2 regions of the Chryseobacterium sp. WG23 genome follow, and region 2 is predicted to be linked to the other one. Evidence: riboswitches for the same ligand, from Rfam matches in the RefSeq annotation. Region 2 holds a riboswitch; the other holds the start of a gene.

Region 1 (7,209 bases), on a different contig from region 2:
TTGATCAAAAGATGCACTCTCTTCTTTTCAGGAGCCTGTTTACATAGCTAAACAGGCTCTTTGTTATGTTTTGAAATTCCGGTTTGTTTACGGAATTATTTCCATGTTTTTAATTCATAAGCTGCTTCCCAGAAATGATATTCCATTCTGGAGGCGGTTATAAAAGCTTCTGTCATTTTTTTTCGTGTTTCCTCAGTGGTTTTTTCTGCTATTATATCACAAATGGAAATAGCCTGGTCTACGGCAGCAGAAAATTCTTCTCCGGAATAGGTGGCAATCCATTGTTCATAAGGATTATTGACGGTAGTATGGTTTTGATAAATATAATTTCCAACCTCTCTATAAATCCAGAAACAAGGAAGTACAGCGGCAATGGCAATTTCTACAGATTCTAAAGCTGCAGTGCTTCTCAGAAAATGGATGTAATGATGGCAGGCAGGCTGTAAGACACCTTTATCTGTAAGTCCGAAATCTTTAAAATAAGATTCGTGCAGTGCATTTTCCACTACAATAGCATTTTCAGCAAACCGCATATAAGCAAGAACATCCTGGAGATCCGGGATTTTTGCAGCAATCAGGGAAAGGGTCCTGCCGAAATGTTCAAGGTATAATGAATCCTGAGCCATATAAAAACGGAACTTTTCCTGAGGTAAGGAACCTTCTGACAATTCTTTGATAAAGGGCATGCTAAGAATAGACTGGTAATATTCTGCTATTGTCTGCCAGGTTTGTTCAGACCATTTCATTTTTGATGAGTTTTTGAGGATTAAAAAAGTGATTAAGAGGACCGTTTCCATGTCCTGTCTGTACATCTATGCCATTTTTTATAGCCTCATAAACATACTTCTGGCCTAAAGAAACAGAATCATATAAGCTTTTTCCCTGAGCCAGATAAGCAGCTATGGCAGAAGAAAGCGTACAGCCGGAACCATGGGTATTATTGGTATTGAGCTTCAGCGTTTCAAAACTGTGGTATTGCCAATGTTCATCATAAAGTAAGGAAGTAATGGATGAGGTTTCCTGATGGCCACCTTTGAGAAGTATGCTCTTACAGCCTAATTGTTTTATTTTTTCACCTGCAGCGTATAAATCTTCCAGCGTTTCGACTTTCATGCCGGCTAAAATTGCTGCTTCATCCATATTGGGGGTAACGAGGTCAGCAATAGGAAATAGTTCTTCTGTGATCGCTGTGATGGTTTTCTCCTCAATAAGCCTGTGGCCGCTGGTAGCAACCATCACCGGGTCAAATACAATGGGGATTCTTTTATACTGTGATAATGTAGAAACAATAGTCTCAACCAATTGTGGAGTATGAACCATCCCTATTTTAATGGCATCGGGAAAAATATCATCCAGAATCGCTTTGATCTGATCGGCTACTGCTTCCACAGGAACAGGATATATGGTCCTTACTCCCTGCGTGTTTTGTACAGGCAGGGCCGTTAATACTGAGGTGGAAAAGCATCCTAAAGCAGAAGCTGTTTTGATATCTGCCTGAATACCTGCGCCACCACTTCCGTCAAAACCTGCAATGGTCAATACGGATGGGTATTTGTATTTTTTCATTTTAAAATTTCATTTTTTAATTCATATGCTGCCTTTTGAGGATCTGCAGCACCACATATTGCGGAAACTACTGCAAGGCAGTCTGCTCCCGCGTTGAGAACTTCCTTTGCATTTCCAAGATGTATACTGCCTATGGCGACCAGAGGTTTTTCTGTAAGCTGCCGGATTTTTGCAACACCTTCAAGACCCCATTCTGTAACGGTATCTGTTTTGGTATTTGTTTTAAATACAGGGCTTATACCAAGATAATCAGAAACCAACGTCTGTTTATTTTCAAGCTGAGCCAGGTGTTCAATAGAATATCCAATGATTTTATTTTGGATAGAAGGCTGTTGTCTTAAAAAGGTGGGGGCAGTATCATTGTTCCCAACATGAATACCTGCTGAATTTACTTTTTCAGCAACTTCTAAATGATCATTAATAATAAGGGGAATACCATACTTTTCTGTAATTTCGATAAGCTTTCCGGCTTTTTGAAGAAACAGGGCGGTACTGTCGTTTTTTTCTCTGAGCTGGATAATGTCCACTCCGCCCAGAATGGCTTGTTCGGCAACTTCCAGAAAGTTTTTTCCAATGCAATCGGCTTCAGAAATCACCAGATACAGCTGATAGGGAAAAGGATGCAGGCTCATTTTTGTTCTATCTTTAGGTTTTGGATGAATTCTTCTTCTGTCATATTGTACAGTTTATCAATCAGATTGACCTGGAGACTTCCGGGACCTTTACTTTGCTGAGCAGCCAGTTCTCCGGCAATGCCTATTACTGCCATTGCTGCAGCAACACCAAGTGTTTTATCTTCCACACTGCCTATAAACGCACCTGTTAATGCTGTAGCAGAACACCCAAGACCTGTTACTTTAGTCATAAGTGGATGCCCGTTTTTAATAAAAAAACTTTGTTGCGGACCTATAATAATATCCGTCTCACCGGAAACACAGACTATTGAATGGCAGCGCTGCATCAGTATTTGGGCAGCATGAACCGCTTCATTACTTTGTGCAGTACTGTCTGCCCCTTTAGTAACAGTGGTATTAGCTTGGGCCAGTGCAATAATCTCTGAAGCATTTCCTCTGATAACAGTAGGCTGAAATTGTAAGAGTTGTTGTAAAACCTGATCACGGAAAGAGTTTGCTCCCGCACCTACAGGGTCCAAAACCCAGGGTTTATCTGCTGAATGCGCTGTTTCAGCGGCCAGAAGCATAGACTCTGACCAGTATTCATCTAAAGTGCCTATATTGATCACCACCGAATGGGCAATACCAATCATTTCTTTGATTTCAGATCGGGCATGTGCCATAATGGGAGAGGCTCCAACAGCCAAAAGGGCATTGGCTGTATTGTTCATGACTACATAATTGGTGATGTTGTGAACCAGGGGAGATTTTTGTTTTACAAGCTGAACTTGCTGCCAAAGTATTTTTTCCATTGTTATCATTAAAATAAAAATAGCTTTAGGAAAAATCCAAAACAAAAACCACATGAGTAGATCAAGTAATTTTGCTTTTCCCTACGTCGGTGTAAGCCGTATCAGGTTCAAAGGGACTCTCTCAATTCTTTTTCAGAATACCCCTAAAGCAAAACAAATGTATAAAAATTATCACACCGGGCAAAAAACCTTCCCCGTAATTTTATCTTTCCACAAGTTCCTTTACCTGTTCTCCATAAAAATCCGTTTTCGTTGTATTGATTTTTAAGAGCTCATACCATTTTATAAAAGCTCCGATAAAAACAATAAGCATCAGTACCATAGCTGTTACCGCTAAAGCAGCCAATAAATACTGTTCTTTTGGAATATAAATGGTAGCAACCTGAATATAGCCGGCCCAGAAAGTAATTCCGGCCATAAAAACACCGGGAATAGCCGAGCATAAAGCATATTTTCCTCTGTTCATCCTGATCAGCATAGTGGTGCAGACAATCAATCCGCAGGCGGCAAGTAATTGATTGCTGATTCCGAATAGTGGCCAGATACTGCTTACATTTCCTGTGTATACCAGATATCCCCATGCAAAAGTGAAAAGAAGACTGCTGATGATAATTCCGGGAACCCAGTTTTTATCATTGAATTTTGGAATCACAGAACCCAGCATTTCCTGTAAAAAGAAACGCCCTACTCTTGTTCCGGCATCAATGGCTGTCAGGATAAATACGGCTTCAAACATAATGGCAAAATTATACCAGTATGCGGTTAATTGGTCCATATAAGGGATCTTATTGAATATGTGAGCCATTCCTACGGCAAGTGATACGGCCCCGCCGGTTCTGCCATGAAGATCAATACCAATCTTTTGAGAATAATAATCAATATCTATTCCATGTAAGGCAGGATGTGCTGCAAGAAAAGCATCATATGATTCTTTTGGGGTGTTGATGGCAAAATAATCTCCCGGCATTAATGTACATGCAGCAATGAGAGCCATTAAGGCCACAAAGCCTTCTACAAGCATGGCACCATAGCCTACAAAGAGAATTTCCCTTTCTTTATTAAGCATCTTGGGAGTTGTTCCCGTAGCAATTACGGCATGAAACCCCGAAATAGCACCACAGGCAATCACAATAAAAATAAATGGAAGTACGGGACCGCCAATGACAGGGCCTCCTCCATTTACAAAGGCGGTAAGTGCCGGCATCTGTACTGTAGGATGAATGACAATGACTCCTATAGCCAGCATAATGATTGTTCCTATTTTTAAATACGTAGAAAGATAATCGCGGGGAACCAATAATAACCAGACAGGCAATACAGAAGCTAAAAAACCATATAAAGGAATAGCTATGGAGATGGTTTTGATATCCCACGAAAATAAATTATTCATAGTGGGATTCTGCATCAGGCTGTGTCCACCAATAATTCCGGCAATTAAAAGAATACCGCCTAAAATACTGGCAAAAAGAACGCTGTTCTTTTTATAACGCATGATAAGCCCCATAATAACCGCAATAGGCATGGTGATGACCACTGTAAACAGAGACCAGGAAGCTTCATGCATGGCATTGATGCATGCCAGAGATAAACCTGCCAGGGTCAGGATCAATATAAATAAGATGGCAAATCCCGCTACGGTACCGGTTGCTTTACCGATTTCTTTGGATGCTATGGTAGCAAGACTTTGTCCTTTATGTCTTACAGAAGCGAATAATACCACCATATCATGTACACCACCTCCCAATACACAGCCAATTAAGATCCATAAGGCACCGGGCAAATAGCCAAACTGTGCAGCCAGAACAGGGCCTACCAGAGGGCCTGCAGCAGCAATAGCCGCAAAGTGATGCCCGAAAAGCACATTTTTATTCGTAGCGACATAATCTTTTCCGTCTGCAAACTCAACAGCCGGGGTCGTATGCTGGTCATTAAGACGAAGCACTTTGTTGGCGATAAAGATGCCATAAACACGGTAAGCTATAGCAAAAATTAGAACTGATGCAAATATGAGCGTAAGCGCATTGATATTGTTCAGGAAATTCATATCATTTTGTTTTTTTTAGTGAATAATTAAATCTGAATCCTATTTTATTATTAATAATTCAAATATCAGCCAAGTTAATTATTTTAAGTATAAAAAGTAATGATATGTATACTAATTTAGCAAATTTACTGTTTTGTAATTTTTTATTTAATTTATAGTTTTGATTATCAGTCCTTATGTATCTAAATTGCTTGCTTCGTAGATATATTATTTTTTCTGTGAAATAATGAAATCTACCATCTGATCTGTCATCTTATCAAGGGCGGATTTATTTGTAGTGGAAAAACTGTGAACGCCATTATCAATGATAATTAAGGATGTTTCTACTTTTGCCCTTTTGAGTTTTCTATATAACTTTTTAGACTGGCTCAGAGGGACGATTTTATCTTTATTTCCCTGAACGATTAAGGTAGGAACACCGTTTTCAGCATAAGTGACAGGAGAAATAGTTTTTAAATAATCTATGGCTCTATCCTGATCTTTTTTAATATCATATCCTGAAAGACCTTTTACCAGATTTTGCTGCAGACTGACAATTTTTTTTGAAATCCTTCCAATCATGGAAACCGGAATAACTCCCAGCCTGGTATGAAAAAGTTTGTTCAGATCAGCAGGACCATAATGATCTACAACATAATTTACCTTGGCTGAATAGGATGAAAGATCCGGGCTTCCTAAAAAAGTGTTATCCGGAGTATAAGCAGCGAGAAGAGAAAGGTGTGCTCCCGCTGAAGCGCCAAATAGGCCAATATTATGGGTGTCAAAATTATATTCTTCTGCATTCTTTCTTACCCATCTTATGGCATCTTTGGTATCATCCAGTGGAAGAGGAAAATGAGTGCTTTCATTCAGCAGTGTATAATTGATACTGATAACAGCATATTGCTTTGCCATCAGTTTTACAATCGTATTTTCCAGATAATTGTCAGTATAGACAACTTTATCACCTTCAATCCATCCACCTCCGTGAGCGTAGATTAATACCGGAAGCTTATCAATAGATGCATTCTTTGGAGTATAAAGGTCCAAAGTCACAGGTGTTCCCTTTTTACCGGTTTTGTAAACTATATTCTCGGAAACTGTGGCTATTTCAGGAAGTAGGGTGCTTTTTATCCGTGCAGCCTTGGTTGGGACTTGTGAAAATGACTGTGAAAAAATTAAAGGAGAAGAACTTAAAAGCAAAACAAAAAACAGGTTCGTAAAAAACCTGTAAATTGATATGTTATTCGTTAATTTCATAGTAAAATTTTTTGAAGAAGTGTTATTTTACTAACTCCTCAAAAAGTTTACCAAAGGTAGTATTCAGATCTTTTGATTTTCCGGGATGAGGTCTTGAAGTTTGAACAACAGCACTTCGTACAGCCGTTAGCCAGCGAAAGCGTTCGGGGATATCAAGCATAGCAATAGGACCTCCTTCTTTATTTCCTTCAGCAATTTTCTGAAAGCTTTCAAGGTTCTGAATGATATCCTCATAATCCAGTTTACTGTGCATCAGCTTAAACTTATCAGGGCACAAATGGAATGCTACGCGGATAAATTTTTCTTTTTTTGAAAACATGACGAGCCCAATATTGAAAAATTCCTCTCTTTCAACTTTCGGTACTAAGCGTATTACCGCATATTCATATATTTTATCCTCTTGCATTTTTGGCTTCGTTTACAAAGATTTGAGAATTTTCTAATCTGGTTTTCATAAACTGAAAATAGATCTCACGGATTTCATCGGGTGTTTCATCAGCGTCATTCCAATGTAACCAGTCTTCAGGGATTGCGTTGACAATTTCTCTGAAAAGGCTGTCATTTAATATGCTGTGAGCAAACTGGTCAGCTTCATCCAGTTTTTTTGCTTTCGGAAGCAATACATGGTCTTTCACATATTTGAATGGTGTTTTTGCTGCTGTATCGAAATTCTGCCATGAATGGTGGAAATAGAATGAGGCTCCGTTGTCAATTATCCAGAGTTCTTTATTCCACATCAGCATGTTGGTATTTTTAAAAGTACGGTCAATATTGGTAATAAAAGCATCCAGCCAAACAATTTTTGAAGCCAGAAGAGGGTCTACAGATACTCCCGGATCATAGGTAATAGATCCTGAAAGATAATGCAGTCCCAGATTTAGGCCTTCAGAAAATTTGAGCAGATCCTGGATCTCTTCATCAGCTTCTGTTCTGC
Region 2 (7,209 bases):
ATGCAGGCTTATTCCAGCCCACCTGAAGGAGAAAGGGTTATGATACGGTCTAAATATGATTCAAGAAACTTCGGTTTTTCAATTAATTATAAAATTCCTACCAGAAACAAACTGGCAAAAGAAGATCCCAATATCTTAAACCAGACTAAAAAAGAAGATACCGGCGTCATGCAGCAAGGACAATAAATAAATTTGTTAAAAAATTAAGAGACCGTGAAATAATCACAGTCTCTTTTTTATCTCTCGTCCGCTTTTTACGTGATACAACAGGTATCTTCACGATTGGTGAGAACATAAGTTTCGGCTAAAGCCAATGGAAATGATATGTTATTGATAAATGGGCTAAAGCCCTCTCCTATTGAATTAAAACAATCTGGACACTTAAAAATCCAGTGTTTGAAACCTCCAATCCAATGTGTCAATGAGTGTTAGCTGGTTCAGATTCACGGGAAGCCCTGTGATAATTTTCAGAACCTGAAGAGCCATCATACTTCCGACTATTCCCGGTAAAGCGCCTAATACTCCAAGGCTGTCACAATCCGCCATATCTTCATCAAAAGGAGGCTCCGGAAACAGATCGCGCAGGTTTTTGCTTCCTTTATGATTGAATACAGCCAGCTGTCCTGAGAAGCCAAGAATGCTCCCATAAACCAATGTTTTTCCCAGCTTTGCACAGGTATCATTCACCAGATATCTTGTTGAGAAATTATCGGAACCATCTACTACTACATCATATTGGGACAGCACATGTTCTGCATTTGAAGCATTAATTTTCTCGTTGAGCCCCATAAACGCTACCTGATAATTGATGTTTTTCACATATATTTCTGCACTTTTTACTTTAGGCATTCCTATATTATTTTCATTATGGATTACCTGCCGGTTTAGGTTGTGAAGCTCCAAATGATCAAAATCCATTACCGCTAATGTACCTACTCCAGCGGCAGCCAAATACTGGATAACAGGACTTCCCAAGCCTCCTGCTCCTATAACAAGGACTTTTGAAGCCATTATTTTCTTTTGTCCTTCCAATCCTATTTCCTCAATAAAGATCTGGCGGCTGTATCTCGCAAATATATCTTCGTTTTTCATCGTTAATCATTAACATATTTACTATTTAAAAACCGCTATATATGGAATCCCAGTCTTTCATAACCGGGTCGTAGCCTGATTTTCTAATCATATTCCTGATCTCCTCCATACTTCGTTCATCACTGGTTTCAAACTGTTCCAAAGATCCTTTATCTACAGAATATCCTCCGGGATTGGTTTTTGATCCGGCACTCATCGCGGTAGCCCCCAGAGATACAATATTATTTCTGAAAACTTCATTTTCCCTGGTTGAGATTGAAATTTCAAGGTCTTCATTCCATATTCTGTAGGCGCAGATCAGTTGAAGCAGATCCTTATCTTCCATGATAAAATTAGGTTCAATAATTCCCTCTGCGGGTCTCAGTCTTGGAAATGAAACTGAAAATTTACTTTTCCAGTACTGCTTCTGAAGATAATCTATGTGCAGTGCATTGAAAAAACTGTCTACCCGCCAATCTTCCAGCCCCAGCAGAACGCCCAGTCCTATTTTATGAATACCGGCCCTTCCTATCCTATCCGGGGTATCCAGGCGAAAATCAAAATTGGATTTCTTTCCTTTCGGATGGTATTCTTTATATACTTCCTGATGATAAGTCTCCTGATATACCAATACTGAATGGACCCCTTCTTCATGCAAGAGTTTATATTCTTCTTCCATTAAAGGCTGTACTTCAATAGAAATATTGGAAAAATGCGGCTTTAATAAGCGGACCGCATTCTGAAAATAAGGAACTCCCACTATTTTATGAGCTTCCCCGCTTACCAGCAATACATGATTCACTTCCATAGACTTCAATACCGAAGCTTCTACCATGAGTTCTGTATCGGATAATGTTTTCCTCTTTAAGTTATTATCCAGGCTGAAGCCACAATAGGTACAGATATTCTGACATTCATTGCTGAGATACAGTGGTGCATATAACTGAATGGTTTTTCCAAACCGTTTCTGGGTTAAGGCCTGCGTCATTCTTGCCATCTGTTCCAATTCTGAAGCCGCAGCCGGAGAAAGCAGATTCAGAAAGTCTTCAAGGGTTTTATTCTTTTTCTGAAGGCTGGTTTGAACATCAGACAGACTCACTTTTTCAAGCTTATTTTTTACCTCATCCCATTGAAATTGCTCAAAAACATCTTTAAAGCTTTTCATATTCTGGTTTTATTCAAATAAAAACGAAGTAAGGGGACTTGAAGCTTCTGCATGGTGGGCAATTGCTCCTAATCCGGATTCAAAGGCTCTTCTTCCGGCAATCACTCCTTCTTTAAATGCAACTGCCATATTAACAGGATTTCTGGCTACAGCAATAGCCGTGTTCACAAGGACAGCATCTGCCCCCATTTCCATTGCTTTTGCTGCATCAGAAGGTGCTCCAATTCCTGCATCTACAACAACAGGCACATTACTTTGGCTGATGATAATTTCTAAAAAATCTAATGTTCTCAGTCCTTTATTGGTTCCGATAGGTGCTCCTAAGGGCATAACCACTGCTGTTCCTACATCTTCAAGACGCTTACATAAAACGGGATCTGCATGGATGTAAGGCATCACTATAAATCCCAGTTTTGCAAGCTCTTCCGTAGCATACAATGTTTCAATAGGATCAGGCAGCAAATATTTGGGGTCTGGATGAATTTCCAGTTTTACCCAATTGGTCTCCAGCGCTTCTCTGGCTAACTGAGCGGCTAATACGGCTTCTTTTGCCGTTCTTGCCCCCGAAGTATTAGGAAGAAGATGAACATGGGTTTCTCTTAATGACTCAAGCAAATCGTCTTCTGCCGATTGCGCGTCAATTCTTTTCAATGCCATGGTCACCATATCTGTTCCTGATGCGACAACAGATGATGTCATATCGCTAAGGCTTCCGAATTTTCCTGTTCCTAAAAACAATCTTGATTCAAAAGTCCTGCCTGCTATTATCAATTTTTGATTACTCATATTCTCTATTTATTTTTCCAAAGAAGTACAGTCTTTATTTTAGACTTTTCTTTACTTGTCTAAAAGTTTCGTTACTGGCAATTGTATATCATTGCCTTTTTTAATGTGTTAATAATAGATGGTTGTTTTGTGATCTCTCCTGAAACGGAAATCCCATAAATCCCGATTTGTTGTAATGGTACAATATCTTCAAGGGTAACACTTCCAATGGCAAATATTTTAGGAATCTCTAAGGATCTTTCTTTCAGGTGATCAATGATCTTCTGATATCCTTCAAAGCCCAGAACAGGGCTCAGTTTTTCTTTGGTAGCTGTAAACCTTAATGGTCCCAACCCAATATAGTTACACGGCTCATGCATCCTTTGAAGAACATCAGCTATTGTATTTGCCGTCCCCCCGATTATTTTATGCTGTCCCAAAACCAGTCTTGCTTCTTCAACAGATCCGTCATTCAATCCCAAATGAACACCATCTGCATCAATCTCCTTTGCTAACTGCACATTATCATTAATAATAGAGACCGCCTCATATTCCGAACATAGCTGTTTTGAAATTTCACAAAGACCGCTCAATTCTCTTTCTGGAGCATTTTTCCATCGCACCTGCACCCATTTTACTCCATGGTCTAAAGCTTTCCTGATATTAAGCTCCTGCTCTGTTTTTGTATTTCCCTGTGATATATATTGTAATTTTTCCATAGGTACTGTAAATGTATCCCGGTAAAGAGGGATTTGTTTTTTTAATTATAAAAAGATCTTTTTCCTGCATTTTATAAAAGCTTCCAATGGTTCCCTACTCTCCCAAACACCACCAAGCAAAGCTGCACCATCTGCTCCGGCATCAAAAGCTCCCAGAATGTTATTCGAATCAATACCTCCTAAAGCAATCAGTTTTACATGCTCATTATTCCGGGAGTTTATATCCTCCATAACGGTTGTATTCTCACCATATCCTTTTTTAGAAATACTTGGAAAGAATGGGCTTATGAAAGCATACTCCCATTCTTTTTCTAACCTGTTATATGCTCTGATATCATGTACTGAGGTTGATATTGTATGCTCTTCCACCACAGGTTTGTATTTCTTTTCTTCCCGATCAGCTTCCCTATAATGAAACCGTGATATATTATATTCTTTTCCAAGCTCATAATGCGTATGCAGAACCAATTGAGGGTAAAAAAATTGGTCAATATTGCTGATAAAAGCAGTCAATTCACTTTTGCTGATCCCGGGTTTTCTGATATGAAGTAAATCCAGACCTTCCTGAAACATCTGATTAATAATCTCAGCTTCATTGGGAAAGTTCTGTTCAGGAGTGATAACAAGGATCATATATAAATTTCCTTTCCTTTTTCAATAAATTCCTGAGACTTGCCCAGCATTCCCTGTTCTGCAGATTCCCTGATTTCCTGAGTGATCTTCATGGAGCAGAATTTTGGTCCGCACATAGAACAGAAATGGGCAATTTTCGCTCCTTCTGCTGGAAGAGTCTCATCATGATAAGCTCTTGCCGTATCCGGATCCAGTGAAAGATTAAACTGATCTTCCCATCTGAATTCAAACCTTGCTTTACTTAATGCATTATCCCTGTATTGTGATCCGGGATGTCCTTTCGCCAGATCTGCAGCATGGGCAGCCAGTTTATAAGTAATAACCCCATCTTTAACATCTTTTTTATTCGGAAGGCCTAAGTGTTCTTTCGGAGTTACATAACAAAGCATGGCACATCCGAACCATCCTATCATTGCTGCTCCAATTCCAGAAGTAATGTGATCATAACCCGGTGCAATATCCGTTGTCAAAGGGCCTAATGTATAAAATGGAGCTTCGTGGCATTCTTCCAGCTGTTTATCCATATTCTCTTTAATCATATGCATTGGAACGTGACCGGGACCTTCAATCATTACCTGTACATTATGTTTCCATGCAATTTTTGTAAGTTCTCCTAAAGTTTCCAGTTCGGCAAATTGTGCAGCATCGTTAGCATCAGCAATAGATCCGGGACGAAGGCCATCCCCAAGAGAAAAAGCCACATCATACTTCTTCATAATCTCACAGATCTCTTCAAAATGAGTATATAAAAAGTTTTCTTTATGATGAAAAAGACACCATTTAGCCATGATAGAACCTCCCCTGGACACAATTCCCGTTACTCTATTGACTGTCAGATGAATATATCGCAACAAAACTCCGGCATGAATGGTAAAGTAAGAAACTCCCTGCTCTGCCTGCTCAATCAGAGTATCTTTAAAAACTTCCCATGTAAGATCTTCAGGAACTCCTTTTACTTTTTCCAATGCCTGATAAATAGGAACCGTACCGATAGGCACCGGGCTGTTTCTGATAATCCATTCTCTCGTTTCATGAATGTTCTTTCCTGTGGAGAGGTCCATAATGGTATCAGCTCCCCATCGGCAGGCCCATACTGCTTTTTCCACCTCTTCATCGATACTTGAAGAAACAGCGCTGTTTCCGATATTGGCATTAATTTTTACTAAAAAGTTCCTTCCAATAATCATCGGTTCACTTTCCGGATGATTGATATTATTGGGAATAATAGCTCTTCCCGCAGCAATTTCATCTCTTACAAACTCCGGAGTGATTTTAGTTTTCGGAGTATTCGCGCCAAAACTGTTTCCAGAATGCTGGAAAGCCATCTCTTTTGAAACCGTTTCCAGCTGCTCAATACGCTGGTTCTCCCGAATGGCTACATATTCCATTTCAGCGGTGATGATTCCCTGTTTTGCGTAGTACAACTGGGTAATTTCTTTACCTTCCCGGGCAACTTTAGGTTTATGATCATAAGAAAAACGCAGCTCATCAAGCCGTGAGTCTGCTAAACGGGCTTTTCCATATTCGGATGAGATTCCATTCAGGATATTTACATCTTCTCTGTCTAAAATCCATTGTTCCCTTATTCTCGGAAGCCCTCTTTGAATATCAATTTCTGCATTGACATCCGTATAGGGACCGGAGGTATCATAAACCGTTACAGGAGCATTGTCTTCAAAGCCTCCTTTGGTAAGCCTGGTAGGACTAAGTGCTATTTCACGCATTGCTACACTGATAGGATGTATTGTTCCTTCAACATAGATTTTCTTTGAGTTCGGAAATGGCGAACACGTAATTGAATGAGCCATAAATATTGGTATTAAATATGAAAATTAACCACCCTGAGTGGCAGTAATAATTAAAACTGAATCTTTATCCTTAAGAAATGTCTCTGCCCAGGCGGACAGTGGAATAATACGGTTGTTTACAGCTACAGCAATCCCTTTTTTCTTTCCGGGTAGTTCCATAGCCAGTAATGCTTCCAGATTGTCGGGAAGTATATCAAATGTTTTTCGGGTGTGGTTGATTATAAGTTCCATTCCTAATAATTTTAATATACTTTAGGAATGGCCATTATTGTACAATAGAATGTACAGCAAAAGTCATCTGCTTTTCCCTACGCTGGTATAATCCAGATCAGGTTCAAAGGGTAAAGTCTCAGTCTGTTGGTCAACAGACACCCCTAAAGTCTGGGACGAAGGTAGGTATTTTTTCAGAATGGGCAAAATTGAATTTTCCTTACACAAAAAAACCACCTCAAAATTGAGATGGCCCTGTTTTATTTTCTAATAAACTTTAGCTTTGTTTTTTACTCCTCACAAGCTCTCCAGATTGCATCATTTTGCGGAACGGGTGCTGTAATTTCAATCTTTTCTTTGGTTACCGGGTGAATGAACTCCAGTTTCCTTGCATGAAGATTAATTCCTCCGTCAGGATTGGAACGGGGAGCCCCGTATTTAAGGTCTCCTTTGATGGGAATTCCAGTTTTAGATAATTGAGCACGGATCTGGTGGTGCCTGCCTGTTTCCAGATCAATTTCAAGAAGTATATAATTATCAAGTGTTTTAATAACATGATAGGTTAAAATAGCTTCTTTCGCTCCTTCTGTTGCCTTTGGAAAAACAATAGCTTTATTGTTTTTTTCGTTCTTCTTTAGGTAATGAACCAACCTCTGACTCTGTGGAATCATTTCTTTTCCTACCACAGCCCAATACGTCTTTTTGACCTCACGGTTTTTCACCATTTGAGTAAGGCGGGAAAGTGCTTTGGACGTTTTAGCATAGATTACCAATCCTGAAGTAGGACGGTCTATACGATGAACCAAGCCGAGAAAAACATTCCCCGGCTTAGCATCTC

Evidence for each region. A riboswitch is a leader RNA that binds a small molecule or an ion and turns the genes downstream of it on or off. The one in region 2 is predicted to bind thiamine pyrophosphate.
Region 1: another riboswitch for thiamine pyrophosphate. It lies ahead of thiM (hydroxyethylthiazole kinase); the one in region 2 lies ahead of thiS (sulfur carrier protein ThiS).

Annotation. Positions count from the first base shown of each region.
Region 1 is NZ_JALCZE010000012.1:167,624-174,832, forward strand. It holds gene tenA (thiaminase II) at 96-746, opposite strand; gene thiD (bifunctional hydroxymethylpyrimidine kinase/phosphomethylpyrimidine kinase) at 733-1,566, opposite strand; gene thiE (thiamine phosphate synthase) at 1,563-2,198, opposite strand; gene thiM (hydroxyethylthiazole kinase) at 2,195-2,992, opposite strand; TPP riboswitch at 3,054-3,147, opposite strand; gene MP477_RS18415 (carbon starvation protein A) at 3,195-5,036, opposite strand; gene MP477_RS18420 (alpha/beta hydrolase) at 5,244-6,275, opposite strand; gene MP477_RS18425 (DUF3037 domain-containing protein) at 6,298-6,681, opposite strand; gene MP477_RS18430 (HipA family kinase) at 6,668-7,209, opposite strand, start outside.
Region 2 is NZ_JALCZE010000003.1:289,112-296,320, reverse strand. It holds gene MP477_RS06600 (outer membrane beta-barrel family protein) at 1-186, shown strand, start outside; gene MP477_RS06595 (HesA/MoeB/ThiF family protein) at 382-1,092, opposite strand; gene thiH (2-iminoacetate synthase ThiH) at 1,118-2,236, opposite strand; gene MP477_RS06585 (thiazole synthase) at 2,246-3,022, opposite strand; gene MP477_RS06580 (thiamine phosphate synthase) at 3,094-3,720, opposite strand; gene MP477_RS06575 (thiamine phosphate synthase) at 3,766-4,353, opposite strand; gene thiC (phosphomethylpyrimidine synthase ThiC) at 4,350-6,161, opposite strand; gene thiS (sulfur carrier protein ThiS) at 6,186-6,392, opposite strand; TPP riboswitch at 6,450-6,547, opposite strand; gene MP477_RS06560 (RluA family pseudouridine synthase) at 6,662-7,209, opposite strand, start outside.